One region of the Planococcus sp. FY231025 genome, then DNA from elsewhere that is predicted to be linked to it. Evidence: riboswitches for the same ligand, from Rfam matches in the RefSeq annotation. Region 1 holds a riboswitch; each other region holds the start of a gene.
What was found. Region 1 has a riboswitch for S-adenosylmethionine ahead of ACTL32_RS11165 (transporter substrate-binding domain-containing protein). Riboswitches for the same ligand answer to the same signal wherever they lie in the genome.
Positions count from the first base shown of each region.

Region 2: it holds a riboswitch for S-adenosylmethionine, as region 1 does, so the genes downstream of both, mtnW (2,3-diketo-5-methylthiopentyl-1-phosphate enolase) here and ACTL32_RS11165 (transporter substrate-binding domain-containing protein) in region 1, are expected to answer to the same signal.
Region 3: it holds a riboswitch for S-adenosylmethionine, as region 1 does, so the genes downstream of both, ACTL32_RS13280 (methionine ABC transporter ATP-binding protein) here and ACTL32_RS11165 (transporter substrate-binding domain-containing protein) in region 1, are expected to answer to the same signal.

Region 1 covers NZ_JBQJJG010000007.1:271,592-279,381, reverse strand. Annotated here, with positions in the region: gene ACTL32_RS11175 (hypothetical protein) at 1-444, shown strand, start outside; gene ACTL32_RS11170 (oxidoreductase) at 709-1,641, shown strand; SAM riboswitch class I at 2,326-2,430, shown strand; gene ACTL32_RS11165 (transporter substrate-binding domain-containing protein) at 2,565-3,410, shown strand; gene ACTL32_RS11160 (amino acid ABC transporter permease) at 3,470-4,153, shown strand; gene ACTL32_RS11155 (amino acid ABC transporter ATP-binding protein) at 4,169-4,918, shown strand; gene ACTL32_RS11150 (hypothetical protein) at 5,350-5,859, opposite strand; gene ACTL32_RS11145 (oxidoreductase) at 6,053-6,946, shown strand; gene ACTL32_RS11140 (fructose bisphosphate aldolase) at 7,044-7,790, shown strand, end outside.
Region 2 covers NZ_JBQJJG010000004.1:142,329-150,118, reverse strand. Annotated here, with positions in the region: gene ACTL32_RS04020 (sugar ABC transporter ATP-binding protein) at 1-494, opposite strand, end outside; gene ACTL32_RS04015 (sugar ABC transporter substrate-binding protein) at 557-1,639, opposite strand; gene mtnA (S-methyl-5-thioribose-1-phosphate isomerase) at 1,636-2,697, opposite strand; gene mtnK (S-methyl-5-thioribose kinase) at 2,694-3,881, opposite strand; SAM riboswitch class I at 3,987-4,141, opposite strand; SAM riboswitch class I at 4,311-4,417, shown strand; gene mtnW (2,3-diketo-5-methylthiopentyl-1-phosphate enolase) at 4,765-5,979, shown strand; gene ACTL32_RS03995 (2-hydroxy-3-keto-5-methylthiopentenyl-1-phosphate phosphatase) at 5,985-6,650, shown strand; gene ACTL32_RS03990 (methylthioribulose 1-phosphate dehydratase) at 6,647-7,264, shown strand; gene ACTL32_RS03985 (1,2-dihydroxy-3-keto-5-methylthiopentene dioxygenase) at 7,281-7,790, shown strand, end outside.
Region 3 covers NZ_JBQJJG010000008.1:310,314-318,103, reverse strand. Annotated here, with positions in the region: gene ACTL32_RS13300 (hypothetical protein) at 133-387, opposite strand; gene ACTL32_RS13295 (iron-containing alcohol dehydrogenase family protein) at 644-1,726, opposite strand; gene ACTL32_RS13290 (MetQ/NlpA family ABC transporter substrate-binding protein) at 1,742-2,560, opposite strand; gene ACTL32_RS13285 (methionine ABC transporter permease) at 2,580-3,251, opposite strand; gene ACTL32_RS13280 (methionine ABC transporter ATP-binding protein) at 3,241-4,254, opposite strand; SAM riboswitch class I at 4,327-4,435, opposite strand; gene ACTL32_RS13275 (hypothetical protein) at 4,523-5,557, opposite strand; gene ACTL32_RS13270 (glycoside hydrolase family 32 protein) at 6,115-7,584, opposite strand.

The DNA.
Region 1 (7,790 bases):
CCACAGCATGACTGGTATCGCTTCTTGGAAACCGCTACCACTTACAAAATCACAAAGCATGAATCTTGGGATGAAGTGAAGAAAGTCACGACCTTCACGAAAAAGATAACACCTGTGAAGATCACTAAAAAAACAGTACGCACTGTCAAATACCATGGCAAACCAGGCCATCTGGGCAAGAAAATCAGCGACGACACTAAAGTTTATGTCGACAAGAAATTCGGCAAAACAGAAGTGAAAGTCACAAAAGAAACCGAGTTCTTCAAAAAGAACTACAAAACGTACTATGACAAAGAAGTCATCGACGTTAAGAAAACCTATGGCAAATGGATCAAAGACGAAGATTGGAAAGATGACAACGGCAAAGACAAAGATAACGGAAAAGACAAGGATACTGGAAAAGGCAAAGATAAAGGAAAAGGCAAGGGCAAAGATAAAAGCTGATTCTGCGGCATCGAGTGCCACGGTGAAAGTGGACGGCTAGATGAAGAATTAAAGAGAATCGAGCTTGTATATTGGGCTTGGTTCTCTTTTTGCTGGGCTGCTGATTTCTTTGGAACCAGCGAACGGACTTTACAATACAATGAATTTCTGTGATTTTCATTAATAAACCGTATGGCTCTTCTACATTAAAAGCCGCCTCTTCCCTCCGGTTTTATTCCATAACCTGGTTTTTGCCGCTGCATGTTATAATTCTTTCAGAATCCAATGCAGATAATTTCAGAATCGGGAGTTGATCGTGTGGAACAGCAAGACCTGGCCGGAAAAACGGCCATTATCACAGGCGCCAATAGCGGCATCGGGCTGGAAGCGGCAAAAGTGCTGGCAGGACGGGGCGTGCGGATCATCATGGCGGTGCGCAGCCAGAAAAAAGGCGAAGCGGCGAGAAGCGGAATCCTCCGGCTTCATCCTAGTTCGCTCGTTGAAGTGATGCATCTGGACGTCGCAGACCTTGAAAGTGTCCGATTTTTCTCGGAACACTTCCGGAGCCGGTTCGATTCGCTCGATTTGCTGATCAACAATGCCGGCGTCATGATGCCGCCTTATACGAAAACGAAAGACGGATTCGAGCTGCAGTTCGGCGGCAATCACCTCGGCCACTTCGCGCTGGCGGGCCTTCTTCTTCCATTGCTCGAGGGGACCCCGGGATCGCGCATCGTTACCATCGGCAGCCTCGCCCATAACCGCGGCGCTATCGATTTCGGCAACCTGGACGGCTCACAAGGCTATAAGGCGAAGAAGTTCTACAACCAAAGCAAGCTCGCCAATATGCTGTTTGCGATGGAGCTCGACAAGCGGCTGAAAGCGCATGGCTACCAGATGATCAGCGTCGCCTGCCACCCCGGCGTTTCTGCGACGAACATCTTCAAGCTCGGCAAGCGGGACGCGCCTGAGCTGCTGAGAAATTATGCCAACCGCTTCCTCCAGCCTCCTGAAATGGGTGCACTTGCTACCGTCTATGCGGCCACCATGCCGCATTTGACCGGCGGTGAATACATCGGGCCAGACGGCAAAGGCAATCGCAAAGGCTTCCCTGCGCTCGAGCTGCCCCACCCTTCAGCGCTTGACCGGGCGGCGGCGGAAAAGCTGTGGGCCGTATCGGAAAAACTGACCGGCGTCGTGTTCCCTTTCGACAAATAAAAGAAGCAGGAGAAGAAAGCATGGCTTTTCTTCTCCTGCTTTTTTTATAGTTTCATTAAAATACTGGATGACGTTTCAAGAAAGTCGGCTCTTCATTAAATTTTGTCGAATTTTGTTGAACGAGCGTAAATGGCCGATGAACGAGCGTAAATTTTTTTGAGCGAGCGTAACATCTTCGCGAAAGAGCATAAGCGGTCCACGAACGAGCATAAATTTCTCTAAGCGAGCATAAAAGACGGATGCCAAAAGAATTGGCGCTTTTCGCAGCGCGAAAAGCATGAAACCAAGGGGCTTAGGTTCCGATTTTAGTGTCGAATTTTGTTGAACGCAAATAACCGGCCCACGAACGCAATTAAAATTGTCTGAAAGCAAATATTTTGAAGGCCTCTTCTCTGCAGTCGATTTCTTCCAAGTAAATCGATTAAACTTTAGAGTCGGCCAGTCTTCTGCCGCCTCCATCTTCTTCCGGGGATGCCTAGACCTGACTTCTCACCACACTTTCCGATTCATTTCCAAGCACCTTTAACCCTTTCAGCGCTTGCCTTTCAATCGGTGAACTATTCCAATTATTTGTAAGGGCTTTCATTTCGAAATTAAAATATTTCCAAAAAATTCGCTTGAAAATTCTGTTGACGCCCTATCTTAACGGTGGTAATCTTACCGTTATAGCTGAATAGTGATTCGTTCTTATCATGAGAGGTGGAGGGATTGGCCCTGCGAAACCTCGGCAGCGGACTCGGAAACGAGTACTGTGCCAAATCCAACAAGCAGAAGCTTGAGAGATAAGAAGAGCAGGACATTTTTGTATTTCAAATGCCAACCTCTTCTTATGGAAGAGGTTTTTTGTTTGTCCGAAACTCATGAGAAGCTGCAATTCTGTAAAGCTAAAACCAAGTAAACTGATATGAAAGGATGGTAAAAAAATGAAAATTAAACACAGCACTTTATTGGTCTTATTAATTGCAGCAATCGGTCTTTTGCTGGCGGCTTGCGGCAGCAAAGAGTCCAGCAGTTCGGCGGTCGCTTCTGAAGACAAAGCCCCAAATTCGTGGGAGCGGATCGAAGAAGCTGGCAAAATCGTTGTCGGCACCGAAGGACTTTATTACCCGATTACATACCATGACGAAACAACAAAAGAACTGACAGGCTATGACGTGGAAGTCGCCCGCGCATTGGGTGAGAAACTGGGCGTCGAAGTCGAGTTCAAGGAAATGGAATTCGATGGCCTCTTGCCGGCCCTGCGGAATGGGCAGATCGACATTGCGGCCAATGATTTTGCCGTTACCGATGAACGCAAAGAAAAATTTGATTTCACGGTGCCAATCAAACATTCTTACGGCTCTGCGATTGTCCGGGAAAGCGATAACTCAGGCATTGAATCCGTGGAAGATTTGAAAGGCAAGAAAGTCGGCGGTTCGGCGACCAGCAATTACGCGAAGTACGCACGCGAACAAGGCGCGGAAGTAATCGTCTATACCGGTTCTGACACAGTCCTTCCGGAAATCGTCAACGGCCGCGTGGACGCGACGCTGAACGATTACCTCGTACTGAAGCGCTCGCTCGAGCAGTACGACAAGCCCGGCCTGAAACTAGCGGAAGGCGTGAAGTTCTCATTCAGCAGCAGCGCGATCGTCCTGCCGAAAGACAGCCCGGAACTGAAGGGAAAAATTGATGCTGCACTGGAAGAACTGCTCGCTGACGGAACGCTTAAAGACTTGTCCATCAAATTCCTCGGCGACGATGTCACCCAGCCCCTGGAAAAGGAATAAACCCTTCGGGGAGCCTCCGGGTTCCCTGTTCATACATAATTACGTAAAGGAGTCTTCAGATGGCCGACTTTAAATGGGAATATCTTTTTAATATCGAAATTGCGCTGGACTCCCTCCCCTATATTTTAATGGGAGCGCGGGACACCGTATGGATCGCGTTGATCAGCATGTTTTTCGCATTGGTCTTCGGCTTGTTTGTCGCCCTTGCCCGCATGAATAAATTCAAATTGCTTTCATTCGCCGCCCGCTTGTTCATCTCGTTCATGCGCGGCACACCCTTGCTGGTGATTTTGTTCATCCTCTATTTCGGCTTGCCGATGGTCGGCATCGAGATGAAGCCGCTGACCGCCGCCATCATTGGCATCAGCGTCCATTTTTCCGCCTATACGGCGGAAATCATCCGCTCCGCCATCTCGTCGGTCGCCAAAGGCCAATGGGAAGCGGCCGAAACCTTGCGCTTGAGCTATTGGCAGACGCTGCGCCGCATCATCCTTCCGCAGGCTACGCGCATTGCGCTGCCGCCGCTGTCGAGCGTCTTCATGGACATCATCAAAGGGACGTCGCTGGCGATGGTCATCACGGTGTCGGAACTGTTCTACCGCGCCAAAGTCATCGTCGGGCAGACCTATGAAAGTTTGACGCTGTATATTCTGGTGGCCCTGATCTATTGGGGGCTGTGCACAGTCGTCACCCTGCTGCAGGACTATCTGGAGAAAAAAGCCAACCGCTATGTCACAACCTGATTGGAGGGAAAACGCATGATCAAAGTGGAAAACTTGAGCAAGAAGTTCAAAGACAACGAAGTGCTGAAATCGATTTCGCTCCAGATCCAAAGAGGCGAAGTCGTCAGCATCATCGGTCCTTCCGGTTCCGGGAAAACGACGCTGTTGCGGTGCTTGAATCTACTCGAAACCCCTTCTGCGGGTTCGTTGCAAATCAACCAGGTGCATGTGGCGTTCACCGGGAAAGCCCCAAGCAAAAAACAGAAAACCGACATACGGCAGTATTCCGGCATGGTCTTCCAGCATTTCCACCTGTTCCCGCATAAAACGGTCATCGAGAACATCATCGAAGCGCCGCTCATCGCACAGAAACGGGACAAGCAGGAAGTCATTGCCGAAGCCGAAGCGCTGCTGGCAAAAGTCGGGCTGCTCGCCCATAAGGACCAGTATCCCGAGCAATTGTCAGGCGGACAGAAACAGCGCGCCGCCATCGCCCGCATCCTCGCGCTGAAACCGGACCTCCTGCTGTTCGACGAACCGACCTCCGCACTCGATCCAGAGCTGGTCGGCGAAGTGCTGACGGTCATCCAGGAACTCGCGCGGGAAGGCCAGACAATGGTCATTGTCACCCACGAAATGGATTTTGCCCGCGACGTGTCCGACCGCGTCATCTTTATCGATGGCGGCCATATCGTCGAACAAGGAAAACCCGAAGACATCTTCACCCGCCCGACCGAAGTGCGCACGCAGCAATTCTTGCAAAAAGTGCTCCGCCGCGGTGCATGAACGACTAGGGGCTGTCCAAAAAGGCTGCTGTCCATTGCGGCGGACGCTTTCCGCGGGCTTGCGATGAACTAACAAAGAACTTGTGCTCCTGCGCAAGCTCGTCGCAAATGCTTGCCCTCGCGAGCTTCGGTCAAGCATTGACTGGCGTCCGAGTTAATTCGGCACTTCGCTGGCCCGCTGGAAAGCCAATGAGCGAAGGTAGTTCGGTCATTGGCTTTGCGACGAAGTGCGCAGCACTGCAACGGTTTTTCATGTCCCGAAGCTAGCGCAGCGATGCAGGGACAGGAGCACAATGTTTGCACTCGCCGCCTCCATTCCCATCAGCCGTTATAGAATAAGGAAAAGACCAGAGGAGAAAAGCATTGTTTTTCTCCTCTGGTCTTTTCGTTTTGGGCTTTATAGACAGCCCCTTTTTATTGCTTATGTATATCTTAGCTTTTGAACTCGTGTTTCTGCGGTCCGTCGATCATGGCTTCTGTTATCCGGACGAGGGACCAACTCAGTACAGGTATCCCGACGATATATTTATAAGCCCTTACGGTCGCCGGATCTTTTAGGAAGCCAGAATCAGCCAGTAAACTAATGGCCTGGACAAGTGTAAGGGCGATAAAAAACAGAATTCCTACAATTAATATTGCATTCGACAGAAATTTTAACGGCTCGATATCTTTTGTAAGGAACGCATACAAAACAAAACTCATAAAATAAGAAATGGCAATCCACTCTGCCTGCATAAAAGCTGATAACAAAAAAGCGGCTGCTGCCCATATCACTATATGGGTCTCGGCGTCTTGTTCTTCCGGGCGCCTCCCTCTTCTGCGCGACCGGCTTCTTTTGATTTTTTTAAATCTGGGGATTCTTGTACGTGCGGAGCTCTTCTTCTTGTTTGAATCTCCCAACATGCCGCCATCATATCCGCCGCTTCCCCACTCTTCACTCATTCTCTATTCCTCCGTTTATTCGATTGAAGCATGTTCTGTACCCGTTCCGAACTGCTGATGCGGGTTCTATTCTTCTGCTTCAATTATACCATTAGCAAAATGCCGATGAATCCAAAAAGCCTTCCCATTTGTTCCTCACGCTCCCTAATGATACGTTTAGAAGAACCTTATACAGAAATTAGGAGCTGATGTTATGAACCCCAATTTATTATCCGGAAAAACCGCCATCATCACGGGGGCGAACAGCGGCATCGGGCTCGAGACCGCAATGGTTTTTGCAGCACGCGGCGCCCGGATCATCCTCGCGGTGCGGAATACCGAAAAAGGACAGGCTGCACGCGACGCTATCCTGAATATGAACCGCCAAGCGGACGTGGAAGTCATGCAGCTCGATTTGTCCGATCTTGAAAGCGTCCGGTTTTTCGCGGAAAGTTTCCGCAGCCGGCACGATTCGCTCGATCTGCTGATCAACAACGCGGGCGTGATGACACCGCCTTACTCCAAAACAAAAGACGGCTTTGAGCTGCAGTTCGGCAGCAACCACTTGGGCCATTTCGCTTTGACCGGCCACCTGCTGCCGCTTCTCGCAAAGACCAAGGACGCGCGCATTGTCACGGTCAGCAGCCTGGCCCACCGCGGCGCCAGCATCTTCTTTGACAACCTCGATGGTTCGAACGGCTACAAAGCGATGAAGTTCTATGGGCAAAGCAAGCTGGCCAACTTGATGTTCGCGCAAGAACTCGACAAGCGCTTGAAAGCGCACGGCCTTTCCGCCATCAGCATCGCATGCCACCCGGGCATTTCCGCGACGAATTTATTCAAAATCGGCAACCGGGACGCCACTGGCATTTTCAAAGGCCTCATGAACCGGTTTTTCCAGCCGGCGCATATGGGCGCATTGCCGACCATCTATGCAGCAACCGATCCTTCCCTGAAAGGCGGCGAATACATCGGCCCCGACGGCAAAGGGCGCCGCAAAGGATTCCCGGCGATTGACACGCCGCACCGTTCCGCAGAAGATGAAGCGGCGGCACAGCGTCTGTGGGGCGTTTCAGAAGACCTGACAGGGGTAAGGTTTAAATGGTGAAACATTTTGATGAAACTGTCTTTTATTGATAAACTAATCAATGAAAGGCTTTCGTTTAGAGCAAATTTCTAAAAAATTTATCTAAGGAGCTGGGATCATGAATCAACAACAATTCGATCGTGTGAAGAACGGGAAAGGCTTTATCGCCGCACTAGACCAAAGCGGCGGCAGTACGCCAAAAGCGCTGAAGCTTTATGGCGTCAACGAAGACCAATATTCCAATGAAGACGAAATGTATGACCTGATCCATGAAATGCGCACACGCGTCATGACTGCCCCATCGTTCACGTCGGATTCAATCATCGGAGCGATCCTATTCGAACAGACGATGGACCGTGAAGTCGAAGGCAAATACACGCCGGATTATCTATGGGAAGAAAAAGGCGTCGTGCCGTTTCTGAAAGTCGATAAAGGCTTGGCCGATGAAGAAGACGGCGTGCAGCTGATGAAGCCGATTCCGAACCTGGATGACCTGTTGAAACGCGCCAATGAACGCAATATCTTCGGCACGAAGATGCGCTCGGTCATCAAAGAACCGAACCCGGGCGGCATCCGCAAAGTCGTCGAGCAGCAATTTGAAGTGGCGAAGCAGATTCTCGCAGCCGGCCTGGTGCCGATCATCGAACCGGAAGTCGATATCCACAGCAAAGACAAGGAAAAATCCGAGGAATTGCTGAAACAGGAACTCCTCAACTTGCTCGATTCGCTCGGCGAAGACGAGAACGTCATGCTGAAGCTGACAATCCCGACCGTCGACAATTTCTACAAGGAATTGATCGACCACCCGCGCGTCATCCGCGTCGTTGCCCTTTCCGGCGGCTATACGCGAAACGAGGCGAATGAA
Region 2 (7,790 bases), on a different contig from region 1:
TTCGCCTTGTGCACGAGCGCACGGGCAATCAGCACCAGCTGCTTTTCTGCAAGCGTCAGGCCAGCCGCTTTCCGGCGGACATCAATGCCTTCTGCCTGAAGTTCTTGAAGGGCAATGCGCGCTTTTGCATGAAGCTTCTTTTTGGAAATGAAAAAGCTTCCCCTTCCGGCAAACTGGTCGAGCAGGATGTTCTCTGCGACCGATAGCCCCGGGACGATTGCGGTATCGACTTCCTGATAAACCGTATAGATGCCGTGTTCTTTTGCCGCTTTCGGCGAGTGGAGACCGATTTCTTCCCCTTCGAGGCGGATGCTGCCGCTGTCCGGCGCATCGACGCCGGAGAGGATTTTCATCAATGTGCTTTTTCCGGCTCCGTTGACGCCAAGCAGCGCATGCACTTCGCCGCGCGCCAAGCTGAATTCCGCTCCTTGGAGCGCTGCCACGTTTCCGAACGCTTTATGGATTCCGGCCATGTCAAGCAATCGCTGTTCCATGCTTCGCCCCCTTTCTGAGAAAAAAGCCGCCCCGTCGTTCAGGACAGCTCTTCCTCTTTCATTTATTCGTTTTCCAGCTTTTTCAGATCTTCCGTATAGCCTTGGTCGCTCGCTCCCCAGCCGTCGATGTATTCGCTGAGTTCTGCCGTGGTGATCGCTTCTTCCGGAAGTTTCGCCGCGTCCACAAAGACCGGTTCAAGCACCACTTTTTCTTCCGGTGTTTCGCCGTTGATCAATTGGTACAGGTAGCGCACCTGGATGCGTCCGATATCCATCGGATCGACCGCTGCAGAAGCTGCCCACGGGCTGTTTTCTTTCTGGATCATCTGCAGGTCTTCATCGCTCATGTCGATGCTGTAGACCTTGATGTCTGTACGCCCTGCCTGTTCGATGGCGCGTACTGCGCCTTTGGCGAATTCATCCCATGCGGCCCAGACCGCTGTGATTTCGCCTTCGTTCGGGTATTGCTTCAATACCGCTTCCATCTGCGCCTGGGTATCAAGCGCGGTGTTCTGCGTGGCAGCACCGAACGCTGTGATTTCTTTGATGCCCGGATTGCTTTCGAGGAATTCCTGGAACGCCACTTGGCGGCGTTCCATCGGCGCAAAGCCAGCTACCCAGATTTTCACGATGTTCGCTTCCCCGCCGTTGTCGTCCGCCAATTTCTGCAAGGTCATTTCAGCCATCTGCTGGTCGCCTTGTTCAAGCGACACCACACCTGGCACCTCCACGCCGGCGTCAAATGCAACGACCGGAATGCCTTTTTCCACCGCTTTTTCGACGCCTTGGTTCAGCGCTTCTTTCGTGCCATGGTCGATCATGATGCCGTCAAACCCCTGGTTGACCGCAGCATCCAGGTTCGATGCCATTTTTGCCAGGTCGCCGTCAGACGTGAAGACCGTCACGCTGCCGCCGAATTTTTGGGCCTGCTCTTTGACACCTTCAATGTATTGGGCCGAAAACGTCCCGAGGTTCTGCTGCATAACGAGCGCGACTTTCTTTCCGGCAAGCGGGTTGTCCGAAGCTTCCGCTTTTGTCGCGTCGGTCGTTGCTTCTTCGCTGACTTCGCCTTTTGGCTGGCAGGCCGCCAAAAACGCGCTGATGATCAAAAGAAATGCTAGCAATAAAAACGATTGTCTTTTCATGAATGGGCTCCTTTTCCTGGGTAAGCGCCGAGGGCGGCAGGGATATTTTTCTCGTAATCCGGTTTGATGATGCCTTTTTCCGTGATGATGGCTGTGATGAGCCGGGCCGGCGCGACATCAAAGGCGGGGTTGAACACTTTTGTGCCAAGCGGCGCCACCGGTTCTCCCGCAAAATGGGTGATTTCTTCCGGTTTCCGTTCTTCAATCGGAATTTCTGCACCGGAACCGATCGACACGTCGAATGTCGAAGACGGAGCGGCTACATAAAACGGGATGTTGTAGGCATTGGCAAGGATCGCCAAGTTCAGGGTGCCGATCTTATTGGCTGTGTCGCCGTTTGCTGCGATGCGGTCCGCACCGACAATGATCGCCTCGACCTCTTTCGCCTCGATCGTGTGGGCTGCCATGCTGTCGGTGATCAACGTGACGTCGACGCCTGATTGCTGCAGCTCCCAGACGGTCAGCCGGGATCCTTGGAATACCGGCCGCGTCTCGCAGGCGTAGACTTCAAATTCCCGGCCGATTTCCGCTCCGAGATGGAACGGCGCCAACGCCGTGCCGTATTTGGCCGTCGCGATGGAACCGGCGTTGCAGATGGTCATGACGCGTTTTTTGCCCTCGAGCAGCGCGAGTCCGTATGCGCCGATCTGGCGGCAGGAAGCTTCGTCTTCCTCGTGGATCCGGACCGCTTCTTCTGCCAGCAATTGTTTTGCCGCATCCACTGACCCAGCGTTCCGGACCACCGATGCTAGCCGCTGGAGCGCCCAGACGAGATTGACTGCCGTCGGGCGTGAGCTTCCCAGGTATTCGGCATCTTTTTGGACGAGGCGGAAAAACGTCTCCAAGTCTTCCGTTTCGTGGCGGACGGCGGAAAGCGCCAGCCCGTAGGCAGCGGCGATGCCGATTGCCGGAGCGCCGCGCACTTTCAATGTGAAGATGGCGTCAAAGACATCTTCGAGCGTCTCAAGTGTGACATATTCAATTTCATGTGGCAGTTTCTGCTGATCAAGTATGACCAGTTGGCCTTCGGACCAGGAAATCGACAACGGGATGCTCATCGTGCTTCCCCCTCTGCCAAACGGACAACTGTCCCTATGTCTTTGATGGTGCGCCGGTGGAGGATCAAGGTTTCACCGAGCTCCAGCGCCTGTTTTTTCAATTCGATGCGCCGTGCTTCCTCTTCAATGCCGTCGAGGTCCTTGACGTGCGCCAAGCCGATGGTGCGGCGAATCAATTCGCAGCCGGCAAAGCCGAGCGCATCGCTAAATACTTTTTCAAGGATCGCTTCGCGGTAGCCGGGCGTATTTTTGAACGCCTCCACGCCTTCTGCTTCCCATAAAGCGCTGAAGGTCCCTTCAAACGTTTCCCATGTCTTTGCGATATGGTCTGTGATCACTTTGCGTCCTTCGCCGGTTCGCGTGATCCCTTGAGCGATCAGATTTGCAAGGAACAGCCCCACGTCAAAACCGATCGGCCCGTAAAACGCGAATTCCGGATCAATGACTTTCGTCTCTTTCGCACTGGCGAAAATGCTGCCGGTATGGAGGTCGCCATGCAGCAATGCTTCCGCTTCCGTCAAAAAGCTGTACTTCAATTTGGCGGCCTCCAGCTGAAGCGGCGCGTTGTTCCAGATCGCCTCCACTGCCGGGCGCAGCTGAGGCTCAAAATCGTTCGTCTCGTGGTCGAAGAACGGATCGGTGAAAATCAGGTCTTCCGTGATTTTGCAGAGCTCCGGATTTGAAAATTCTGCGGCAAGCCGCTTTTTCTCAAACGGATGGAGCGCAAAATCCGATGTGTGGAATAGCGTGCGCGCCAGGTATTCTCCGATATCCGAAGAAAGCTTCGGATAGCTTTCCCCTGCAATGAGGCCTTCGCGTGCAATCTTCAGATGCGACAGGTCCTCCATGACCGTCACCGCCAAATCCGTATCGGTGGCATACACTTCCGGCACAAGGCCCGGTGCAAATTCGCCGTGCTTCAGGAGCGCTGCGGCTTCGGTTTCTGCACGCTTCAATGTCAGCGGCCAGCTTTCGCCGACGACTTTCGCATACGGCAGCGCCTGCTTGATGATGACGCCTTTGCCGCTGGCCGAATCGGTGATCCGGAAAACGTAATTCAAATTGCCGTCGCCGATTTCACGGCACGAAAGTTCTGCCCCTTCCGGGAACGGATAAACGCTTTTCGCCAGGGCGATTGCGGTTTCTTCGGTTAATGCTGCATATTGGTTTGTTGCTATTGTCATAGGTCATCTACCTTTCAGCTGTTGTGGTTGGGTTTGAGAAGCTGTTTTTGGGCAATAAAAAAGCCCCTTTCCAAAGAAAGAGGCGTAGAATAAGAGATTCCGCACCTCTTATCTTTCAGAAACCGCGGTTTCTGATGGAATTAGCACCGTGCCTTGCGGGATGTTCATCCCGGCGCAAAAGCGCCCCTTCTCACGAAGGAATTACGGTCGGTTGCTGGGCGTCATAGGGCCAATATCCCTCTGCCTGCTCTTGATAAGAGTGTTTGTTGTTAATACTGTATGCTGTTTGAAATGAATCCTATCATGGTTCAGAATTGAGTGTCAATAATTTTTTTTGCAAAAAAAATTTTCGCGGGTAACGATTGACAGATGGTTTTCGGCATGGAATAATCAAAATTAATTTACTCTTTCAAAAACCAATTGAATACTTTCTTATTCAGAGCAGGTGGAGGGACAAGCCCTATGATACCCGGCAACCGGTCCAGTGGACACGGTGCTAATTCTTGCAGCGCGATTTCGCGGCTGAGAAATAAGAAGTCGTTAACGCCCTTAACCTCTTCTTGTTTGAAGAGGTTTTTTTATGCCGATTTCACCTTTTTATATTTTGTTGAATTAATTATTATATCTGCCGATATTCCGCAAAACAGCTTCGTAAGACCGCTTGCTCCTTCGCGCTATGCGCTTCGTCGCAAAGACAGGGCACATTGCGCCCTGCCTTTGCCGCGGGCTCGCGCCGAGCTAACTCGAGCTTTACGCCCGAGTGGATCTCGACACTTCGCTGGTCCCGCAGGCGTCTCCGCTGTTTTGCTTCATATCTAAAAAGTGTTAAAAAAGCAGTGCAAATTAAAAACCTAAACTTGATTTTAAATGGAGTGTGCATATAGTGAGCATTTTGACAGCAACGTACCAGCTTTATGGCAAACCCGGTTCATTTGAAAAAAAGGCGGAAGGCATCGCCCTCGGCCTGACGATCGGATCGTGGACGGACCTGCCTTTGCTGGAGCAGGAACAATTAAAGCACCATAAAGGGCAAGTCGTATCAGTGCAGGAATTCGGGGATGCCCCGCATCCGCTAAAACCCGACGCCATAAAAGCCGAAGTGAAGATTGCTTATCCGAGCGCCAACTTCTCAGCGGACCTGCCGGCGATCCTGACGACAGTATTCGGCAAATTGTCGCTCGACGGCGAAGTGAAGCTTCTGGACCTCGAATTCAGCGAAGAGCTGCTCGCCCATTTCCCGGGCCCGCGCTTCGGCATCGAAGGCATCCGCAGCAAGCTGGGCGTCACGGACCGGCCGCTCGTCATGAGCATATTCAAAGGTGTCATCGGCCGCGACCTGGATTTCATGGCCGCACAGCTCCGCGAACAGGCGCTTGGTGGCGTAGATTTGGTGAAAGACGACGAGATCCTCTTCGACAATCCGCTGACGCCGTTCGACCAGCGGATCACCACCGGCAAGAGCGTACTCGAAGCCGTCTTTGAAGAAACCGGCCACCGCACGCTTTACGCGGTAAACTTATCGGGCCGCACTTCCGGCTTGCGTGACAAAGCGAAAAAAGCGCGCGAACTCGGCGCGGACGCCCTTTTGTTCAATGTCCATGCGTACGGGCTTGATGTGCTCCAGGAACTGGCGGAGGATACGGAAATCGGCTTGCCGCTCATGGCGCATCCGGCATTCAGCGGCGCTTTTACCTCTTCCCCGTTCTACGGGCTGTCGACGGCGCTTGCACTCGGGAAGCTGACGCGCATCGCCGGCGCCGACTTCTCGCTGTTCCCTTCCCCTTACGGAAGTGTTGCACTTGAAAAAGCGCAGGCGCTTGCACTCGGCAATGCCTTGGTGGAGGAAAGCCCGCTGAAACGCAGCTTCCCGGTTCCATCAGCCGGCATCCATCCCGGCCTCGTGCCGCTATTGATCAATGATTTCGGCATCGACAGCATCATCAATGCCGGAGGCGGCGTGCATGGCCATCCGTACGGCGCAGCTGGCGGCGGCAAGGCATTCCGCCAAGCGGTCGACGCCGTACTCGGCGGAAAAACGCTGGCTGAAGCTTCTGAACAGCATCAAGAATTAAAAACAGCACTGGACATATGGGGGTAACGGCAATGGACAAACCGGTCATCTTTTGCGATTTTGATGGCACGATCACCAACAACGACAACATCATCGCCATCATGAAACATTTCAATCCGCCGGGATGGAGCCCGATCAAGGACGACATCCTGGCGCAGAATATATCAATCCGCGAAGGCGTGGCGAAAATGTTTTCGCTTCTGCCTTCGGACAAGAAAGACGAAGTCGTCGACTATGTGCTCGAACAGGCGGAAATCCGCGAAGGCTTCGCTGAATTTGTGGGCTATGCCAAGGAACAGGACATTCCGCTCTACATCGTCAGCGGCGGCATCGACTTTTTCGTCCATCCGCTGCTCGAACCGTTCGGCCCGTTTGCCGGCGTTTATTGCAACGAAGCGGATTTTTCCGGCGACACGATACGGATTTCTTTCCCGCATGGATGCGACAGTGAATGCACGAGCCAGGGCTGCGGATGCTGCAAGCCATCGATCATCCGGAACCTGTTGGAAAGCGGCGCAGACAGCATCGTCATCGGTGATTCCATCACCGACCTCGAAGCGGCGAAAAGGGCGGATCTCGTCATTGCACGCGACTTCCTTATCGAGAAATGCGAAGAGCTGGGGCTTCCGTATGAACCGTTCGAGAACTTCCACGACGTCATGTCGATCATCGATGCACGGCTGGGGGTGAAATCATGACTGCCCTTCAGGCAAGATGGCAGGAACTTGCAGACATCAAAGACGAACTTGCGTTGCGCGACTGGTTCATGGGGACGAGCGGCAACCTGGCAATCAAGGTCCAGGACGCACCGCTCGAATTCCTGGTGACCGCAAGCGGCAAAGACAAACGCAAACGCACTTCGGAAGATTTCCTGCTGGTGGATGCCTCCGGCAAAGCGGTGGACGACACACCTTTGAAGCCGTCGGCTGAAACGCTGCTGCACTGCGAGGTCTATTCCAAGACGAACGCCGGCTGCAGCCTGCACATCCATACCGTCGCCAATAACGTCATTTCAGAAATCTACGGCGACCAGGGCAAAATCGATTTCCAAGGCCTCGAGCTCATCAAGGCATTCGGCCTGTGGGATGAAGATGCGGTCCTGACAATCCCGATTATCCCGAACCATGCGCACATCCCTGACCTTGCGGAAGAGTTCCAAAAGCATATCCAAGCCGACAGCGGCGCGGTGCTGATTCGCAACCACGGCATCACCGTCTGGGGCAAGGACGGCTTTGAAGCGAAGAAACTGCTTGAAGCCAGCGAGTTTTTATTCCAGTACCAAATGGCGTTATACCAAATCCATTCACAATAAGAGAGGAAGATCCATTATGGCAATCATCAAAATCCAAGGCACGAACGAAACAATCGAAGCGCAAAACGAAGTAGCAGCATTTCTTGAGCAGCAGGAAGTCGTCTATGAGCACTGGGACATCAACAAATTGCCGGAGCACCTCCGGGAGAAATTTGACTTGAGCGACGAAGAGAAGGAAGAAATCCTGGCAGCATTCAAAGCCGAAATCGACGACATTTCCGAACGCCGCGGCTACCAGGCAGCAGATATCATTTCCCTGTCGGATTCCAATCCAAAACTCGATGAGCTGCTGAAGAACTTCCAGCGCAAGCACATCCACACGGACGACGAAGTTCGCTATATCGTAAGCGGGCACGGCGTCTTCATCATCCAAGGAAAAGACGAGCGCTTTTTCGAAGTCCACCTGTCTCCAGGGGACTTGATCTCCGTTCCTGAAAATATCACGCATTACTTCACATTGGCAGACGACCGCAAAGTGGTTGCCGTGCGCATCTTTGTTACGACTGAAGGATGGGTGCCGGTCTAC
Region 3 (7,790 bases), on a different contig from region 1:
GGAAGGAGTAAAAAACCTTTTATTGCAGCAACAATGATTTACTATATGGAGTTAGCGTTAACATCTCACATATTTCCGTTTAAAGCCAAGTTTTCCTTCCGGTTTTTTCACTTGCCATTTGAAAAAAACTGCTTATAACCCGTACAGGCCGAGCATAAATATCCCCAAATACAGCAAATATGCCACCGGCAGCAGAATCAGGACAGCTGTTGACGCTTTTTTCCAAAACCCGTTGGAACTCATGGAAGAGGCGATGGCGGCCGATAAATACCCGGCAACTATCAAGAAAATCCACCATTGGCCAATGTACTTTCCGACAAGCGACTGCAGGATCAGGAAAGTAACAAACAGAATCAAAATAGAGACAAACCCTAAGTATTTCCGCAACCGTTCCACTCCTTCCGATTTAACCAATGCGGGTCAACCCGACTTCATATATTTACCATACCACAGTCAATCAAGGGCCTTCCGAAAAAGAATGAAATCCACTTCCTAGGATCACAGCCTTATGTGCTAAAGCTGGCCCCTGTTTCCGGAAATTGTTCCTTAACATAGAAAGAACACCCGCGAAAAGTGTACGGCACTTTTGCGGGCGTTCTCTTTATGGCTCTATTCGTTGTCGGATGCAGCAGGATCTCCTCTTTTATCGGGCGGTCAAGCTTGCTTCGATCCCCTTCATGACTGCGGCGACTTCAGCAGCTTCAATCGGTTCAGTTCGCAGCACATGGATTGTTTCTTCGTCGCGCGTAGCATGAATCGCAATCTCCCCAATCCATTTTCCGGGAATCCCGATTTCTTTTAATGAAGCCGGCAATCCAACTTTTTTATAAAACTCCTTCAGTTTTTCCGCTTCAGCCCCTTTGCCTTCAAGCAGCAATTGCACCAATGTGCCGTATGCCACTTTGTCGCCATGCAGCGCTTTATGGGATTCCGGCGCGATGGTCATGCCATTGTGGATGGAGTGCGCGCCGGCTGTACGGCCGAATTTGTCGCCAAAACCCCCGACCATGCCGCCGACCATGATAATGGTTTCCGCCACTCTGATGAATGCCTCTGACAGACGGCCCTTTTTCGCATCTCCAATGGCTGCTTCTGCATATTCGAACATTTCATCGGCGCAAAGCTTTGCGGTGTAATGGGCGATTTTCAAGGCGATTTGCGGATTCTCGAACCGGCTGATTTGCACATCGGCTTCGTACCATTTTGCGATAGTGTCGCCGATACCCGCAACGAGCAGCGGAACCGGTGCGCCGAGCAATACCCGCGGTTCCGCCAACAGCAGGTCGACGCTTCCCGGGAAGACCGTATAATGGGTCATCGTCCCTTCTTCCGTATAGATGACGCTGAGCGGCGTCCATGGAGCGCAGTTCGAGGCGAGTGTCGGAACGAGGACCGAAGAGGTTCCGGTTTCGTGAGCGACAGCTTTCGCAATATCGAGCACTTTGCCGCCGCCTGCTCCGATGATCGCTTCCGCTCCAAGAGCTCTCACAATATCGCCGACCCGCGCAATTTCTGCCAGTGAGCATTCCCCCTGATACAGATCAAAAGCGGTTTCGACTTTTTCCAGCGCAGGGAAAAACGGACGGAGCGCTTCCCATGATTTAGTCCCGGTCAAAATCAACGCCTTGCTGATGTTTCTAGCGAGCAGTTTCTCTTCCAAGCTATCGAGAACGCCTGCTCGACAGACATATTCAGCCGGTGCGCCTTTTACAATAATGTCTTCCACAAAAGATCTCCTCCCTTAGCGCGTTGCCATCCATTCCGGTTTGCCGAAGCCTTTGAAATCCGAATCGATCAACGCTTCGAATTCCGATGATTCCACAATTTCCACTAAATCTTTGGCGAGCTCGGTGTCTTTGTTTTCGGTTTTCACTGCCACCAGGTTACGGTAGCGGTCAGGCATGTCTTCAAGCACAAGTGCATCCAGCAGGTCCATATCAGCGGCAAGTGCAAAGTTGCCCGGAACCGCTGACAAATCGGAGCTTTCCACTGCCCGCGGCAAGCCGCCCGCTTCGATTGGCTGGAACTCCAGGTTTTTCGTATTCGTCTGGATGTCCTTCTCGGATACGGTCAATTCTTCTGCTGCCGGATCCAATGTGATCAAGCCGTTGTCCTGCAAGACCAGGAACGTACGGGCTGCATTCACCGGATCGTTCGGGATCGCAATGGTCGCCCCGTCCTTGATTTCTTCAAGCGAACCGAATACATTCGAGTAGATGCCCATCGGAGCAGTAGGCACCGTAATCAGCCCCGCCAAGTCCATGCCGTTTTCCTTTGAGAAGTTTTCAAGGTAAACGGAATGCTGGAACAAGTTGGCATCGAGGTCGCCGTTATCCAACGCATTGTTCGGCTGGATGTAATCGCTGAATTCTACGATTTCCACTTCATAGCCTTTTTCTTCAAGCGCCGGTTTGAACGCCTCGTTCAGCATGTCGCTGTATGGGCCGGCGGTGCCGCCCAGTTTGATGGATTTGGAGTCGGCGCTGGATTCTTCCCCGCTGCAAGCAGCAAGCAGTGTGAGCAGTACGAATAGTGCAGCTAGTAAGGCAATCTTTTTCATATGAGTTTCTCTCCCTTTTCTATCGTTTGTCTATTGCTTTTGACGTCCAATCTCCAAGCTGCTGAAGGATTTGGACGAGAACAATCAAAATGACGACCGTGACGATCATGATCGTGTTGTCGTAGCGGTAATAGCCGAAGCGGATCGCCAAATCACCGATGCCGCCTCCACCGACGACGCCTGCCATGGCAGAATAAGCGACCAGCGAGATGATCGTAATAGTGACGCCCTGGACAAGGCCTGTCTTCGCTTCCGGCAGCAGCACATCCTTGATGATCATCCACGGAGTGGCGCCGACCGCGACAGCCGCTTCGATGACGCCTTTATCGATTTCCCGCAAGGAGGTCTCGACGATGCGGGCAAAAAACGGAATTGCGGCAACCGACAGCGAGACGCTGGCTGCAGCAGGGCCGATTGTGGAGTCCACCAGCAGTTTCGTCAGCGGAATCAGCGCGACCAGCAGAATAATGAATGGGATGGAGCGCACCATATTGACAACAAAGCCCAAGACCGATTTAACGAACCGGTTCTCCAGAAACAGGCCTCGGTCGGTAACGAAAAGAATGATGCCGAGCGGCAAACCGATGACGATGGCGATTGCCAAGGAGACGCCGATCATATACAAAGTTTCGCCGAATGCTTTTGAAATGTCCGGCCATAATTCCATCATATGCTGAAAATCAAAGCCCATTTTCAATCACCTCCACAGTAGCGCCCCGGCCTTCCATATAAGTGATGGCCCGGCTGATATTTTCCGGTCTGCCCTGGATTTCCATCAGGAACAGGCCAAGCGGTTTTTCCTGGATATATTCGATGGATCCATGAAGAAAATTCCCTTTGACATCGAAATGCTGAACCGTGTCGGTAATGACGCCTTCCCCGGCGACTGCGCCTTTGAACTGCACTTTGATGACGCTCCCGGTGCAGGCCGCCAGTATCGGAGCCGGCACATCAAAAGACACGACCGATGAAATGAATTCCTTCGTCAATGCCGTTTTTGGCGAGGAGAACAGGTCGTAAACTTCGCCTTCTTCGATCACCCTGCCGCCTTGCATCACAGCCATCCGGTCACAGATTTCTTTGACAACATTCATCTCGTGCGTGATCAGGACGATCGTAATGTTCAATTCCCGGTTGATCTTCTTCAACAGCCGCAGGATGGACAGTGTCGTATTCGGATCAAGCGCAGATGTCGCTTCATCACACAGCAGGACAGAAGGATTATTGGCAAGCGCCCTGGCAATGCCGACGCGCTGCTTTTGCCCGCCGCTCAACTGCGAGGGGTATACATCCTTCTTATCGGACAGGCCCACCATCTCAAGCAGCTCATCGACTCGTTTGGCCGCTTGTGCCTTCGGAAGTTTCGCCGCCTTCAAGGCAAAAGCGATGTTTTCACTGACCGTCTTCTGGCTGATCAAATAAAAATGCTGGAAGATCATGCCGATTTTCAGCCGCGCCTGCCGCAGCCCTTCGCCTTTCAATTGAGTGAGATCCACCCCGGCGATTTTGATTTCGCCGCTGGTCGGGCGTTCCAGCAGGTTCATGCAGCGGAGCAAGGAGCTCTTCCCCGCTCCCGAGTAGCCGACAATGCCGAATACTTCGCCTTCACCCACTGTCAAGGAGACATTGTCCACGCCGGTGACGGTGCCTTTTTTCGTCTGGTACTCTTTTGAAAGATTCGTGATGCTGATCATGGCGGTGCCCCCTCTTTTTTATGCCAATAAAAAATGCCTCTTCCATTAAGAAAGAGGCACCGAATTGGATTAGGCTTATCTCTCAGAATAGATTCATTCTGCAGGAATTAGCACCTTCCCAGATCGCTCTGGAGGTTGCTGGACGTCATAGGGCCTGTCCCTCGGTCTCTCTTGATAATGTTCCATATGTAATTGTTTTTAGCATGTACCCAATAGTAAAGAACATTCAGCCGGTTGTCAAAGCTTTTTTAAGATTTTTATTTTTTAGTTAACCGAAATTCAATTCCTCGTCCACTCTGCCGATGACCATATACGCCGAAGACCCGTTGAAATAATAGGCCGGCTGATTCCCGCTATCGGCCCGGCAAATCGCTGATGGGATTTCAATTTCCCGCAGCGCCTGCATCAGTCCTTCTACGGCATTGGTGAATGTCGGACCCGTCACGCCTGTCATAACATGCGTATCCAAAAAATACGATTTGGCATCAAGCGGCTTCATTGGTTTTTCCGCACAACTATTCAGCAATAAATGCTTGAGCAGGAACGCATGGGCAGCTGGCAATTTTTCGCGGATGCCATTATAGATCAATTCTGGGCCTTCCGTGTTGAAAAAAAGGGTGATGGTATCTTTCGGATCCTTTTCAATCGCCTTCAAAACTTGTGCATGGGCGCAATGAATATGTTCATCCGCCGAAAGGATGCGGTAGGCGGAATTCCGGAGTTCATCCGTGCTGCGGCAGAGCTCTGCGAACATTTCCGTAAAGTCCCCGCTTTCGAGGGCCGCTGAAGAAACGGAACTCGCCGCAAATGCCCGGCTGCCGATATGCAACGAGCTGCTCGACATATACAGCAATGCACGCTTTACCTGATCGGCATTCAGTTGATAAGCATTCTCCGGATAACGGGATTGGTTGTCCAGTGCCTGTTGCAGCTGGCAAAGAGCTTCGACGTGCATATGCTGCTGGTGAAATAGCCCAGCCAGGCGGTATGCAGCGAGCGGATTCACCGGGTCGTAATGCAGCACTTTTTTCAAAGCTTGTTCTGCCGCATAGCGCTGATTGGCATCGCTGGATGCCGCCTGGCCGCAATAGCACAGCAGGAAATTGATCAATTTCTGTTGGATGTATGTATAGTAATGTTCATAATCTGCATCTTCCGCCGCCAACAGCTTAAGATGGGTGTGCATTGCATCATAAAGTTCAATCTTGGAATAATCCAAATTCCCTTGGTTATTTTCAGCTTGAAAGTGAATCTCCTGCTCCAATTCTTCCAGTTCATCCAAACTTATGTCATGATATCGCATGTTCTTCCCCCTAAATAAAAAAAGACCGTTGTATAACTCTGTAAAATGTTATGGTGGGATAATATGATTGCGGTACAAATACTATTATTAAGATATATTTTACATTTCTAACAAAGTTATATCATTTTCATGATACCAATCCTTAATTCGATACACAATATGCGTTTTATTAATTTTTTGTAAAAGGGATGTTTTTTTGAATTTCAGTTCCTTGTAGACTTTCATTAAATTGTCTAAGGACCGTTCTTTTGGCAAAACAAGGCATCCGAGCTTATTCAAATAAAATCTATAAAACCGGCAGAGGTTTGGACACAATGCCATAAACTGCCGGTTTCTATGCTTTGGGACATTTAAATATGCAATTTGATTTAAAGAATATATATAACCGTTAGTCTGCAACAATGAAAAAATCATTTCATCCGACTTCCGCTTCTCCTTGCCGTACATTTTGTGAAATTAAAATTGAAAAACAAAATGTTCTGATGAACTGGTTTGTAGAATCCAATGCTTTGCTTATGCCAGATACATTTCTTCAACGGAAAACGAGGGCGTCAGTTTTAAACAGAATGATTCATGAAATGCTTAGGATTTCGCAAGTTCCACTTTTCAAGCAATAACTCCACATGCCCATCTGATGTAAAGAAAACATCTAAATCAGTTGCTAGCGCAAAAAAACGGGCCGTGAACACTTCCTCCCCTCCATTGACAAAAACTTCAATGGCACTCGTGTCCAGAAAAATATGAAGCTCCTCAAGCGTAGCCAAAAAACAGCTTCGGCTTTCAACCGTGCCGTTTAGAAATCGTTTTCGCACCATCGTTAACCGCTTCTTCTGTTGATCGTAAATAAGCGTTATATTTTTGCGGATTTCTATTTTTATGTTGCCGGCCAGGTTCTGCAGAAAATGGATCTTCAGCTCCCCTACATTCCCCGAAAGCTCTGGCCACGTCTTTGTTTCATTATCTAAGCTTGATTGGAATGAAAGCCCTTGCGTTTCCCGCAACAACTTTAGTTCCGGCAATGGCTTTTGAATAATCCGATCTTTTCTCAGCTCTAATTCGCGTGGCATCGTTAAGGCATGGACCCAGCCTTTTTCAATTGTGGGCAAATGGGATTCCTGTTCCCCTGTAATTCCCATCCAGCCAAGCATGATCCGCCTTCCTTGTTTATCCTGAAACGTCTGCGGGGCATAAAAATCAAAACCACGATCCAACTCTGTAAATTCGCCATGGGGGAACTCAGTTGTTCCAACTTTCCATCTGCCGACAAAATAGCCAGACTGATGCGCATTATGGTAAAAGGAATTTTTCGCTTTCAACCCTTGAGGGGAAACGATGAGGATGTCTCTTCCATCAAGCTCAAAAAAATCTGGACACTCCCACATATAGCCGAAGTCCATCAATCCATTGAAGCGGTTTCCAGCTAAAATTCCTTTAAGCCCCCATTCCTGTAAATCTGTCGAAGCATAAAGCACAACCGCCCCTTCTTCATAAAAAGTTTGCGCCCCTACAACCATGTACCAAGTTCCATCCCTTTCCCACACTTTCGGATCCCGGAAATGGGCTGTGTATCCTTCTGGCAGCAATACAACCGGGCCTTTTTTTTCAAAATCAAAACCGTTGCTGGAAACGGCCATGCATTGATAAGTTTCAAATTTGCCGTTTCCGTGGTCCACATGCCCTGTATAAAACAAAACCATTTTCCCATCGACTTCAATCGCACTCCCCGAAAAACAGCCATCCTTTTCATACCATTCACTCGGAACAAGCGCCGGCTTGTGTTCTTGCCAATAAACAAGATCCTGGGAGGTAGAATGGCCCCAACATTTAGAGCCGTGCGCCGTACCAAACGGGTTCCATTGAAAAAACACATGATACATGCCTTTGTAATGGATCAATCCGTTTGGATCATTCAACAAACCGACCGCCGGCATCAAGTGGAATTGCAGCCGATGCGGATCGCTATTGTGGTTTTTTTGATACGCTTCGATTGTTTGTGTTATTCTTTCAAACCAATTGAATTGGACCATGATAATCTCCTATTTTCATTATTATTAACAAGCATAACGCCTATTTATTAAAAATTCCAACTAATTGCACTTGGCTCGGCGAAACCGGTTGGCCACGTGTCAGGCACGCGCTCACTTGCTCCCTAGTTATGTGTTGACCCCCTTTACATCCCCCAGGCCTTCCGCTAAACTAGAGCCATCGGGGCAAACCCCGGACACAAAAAAAC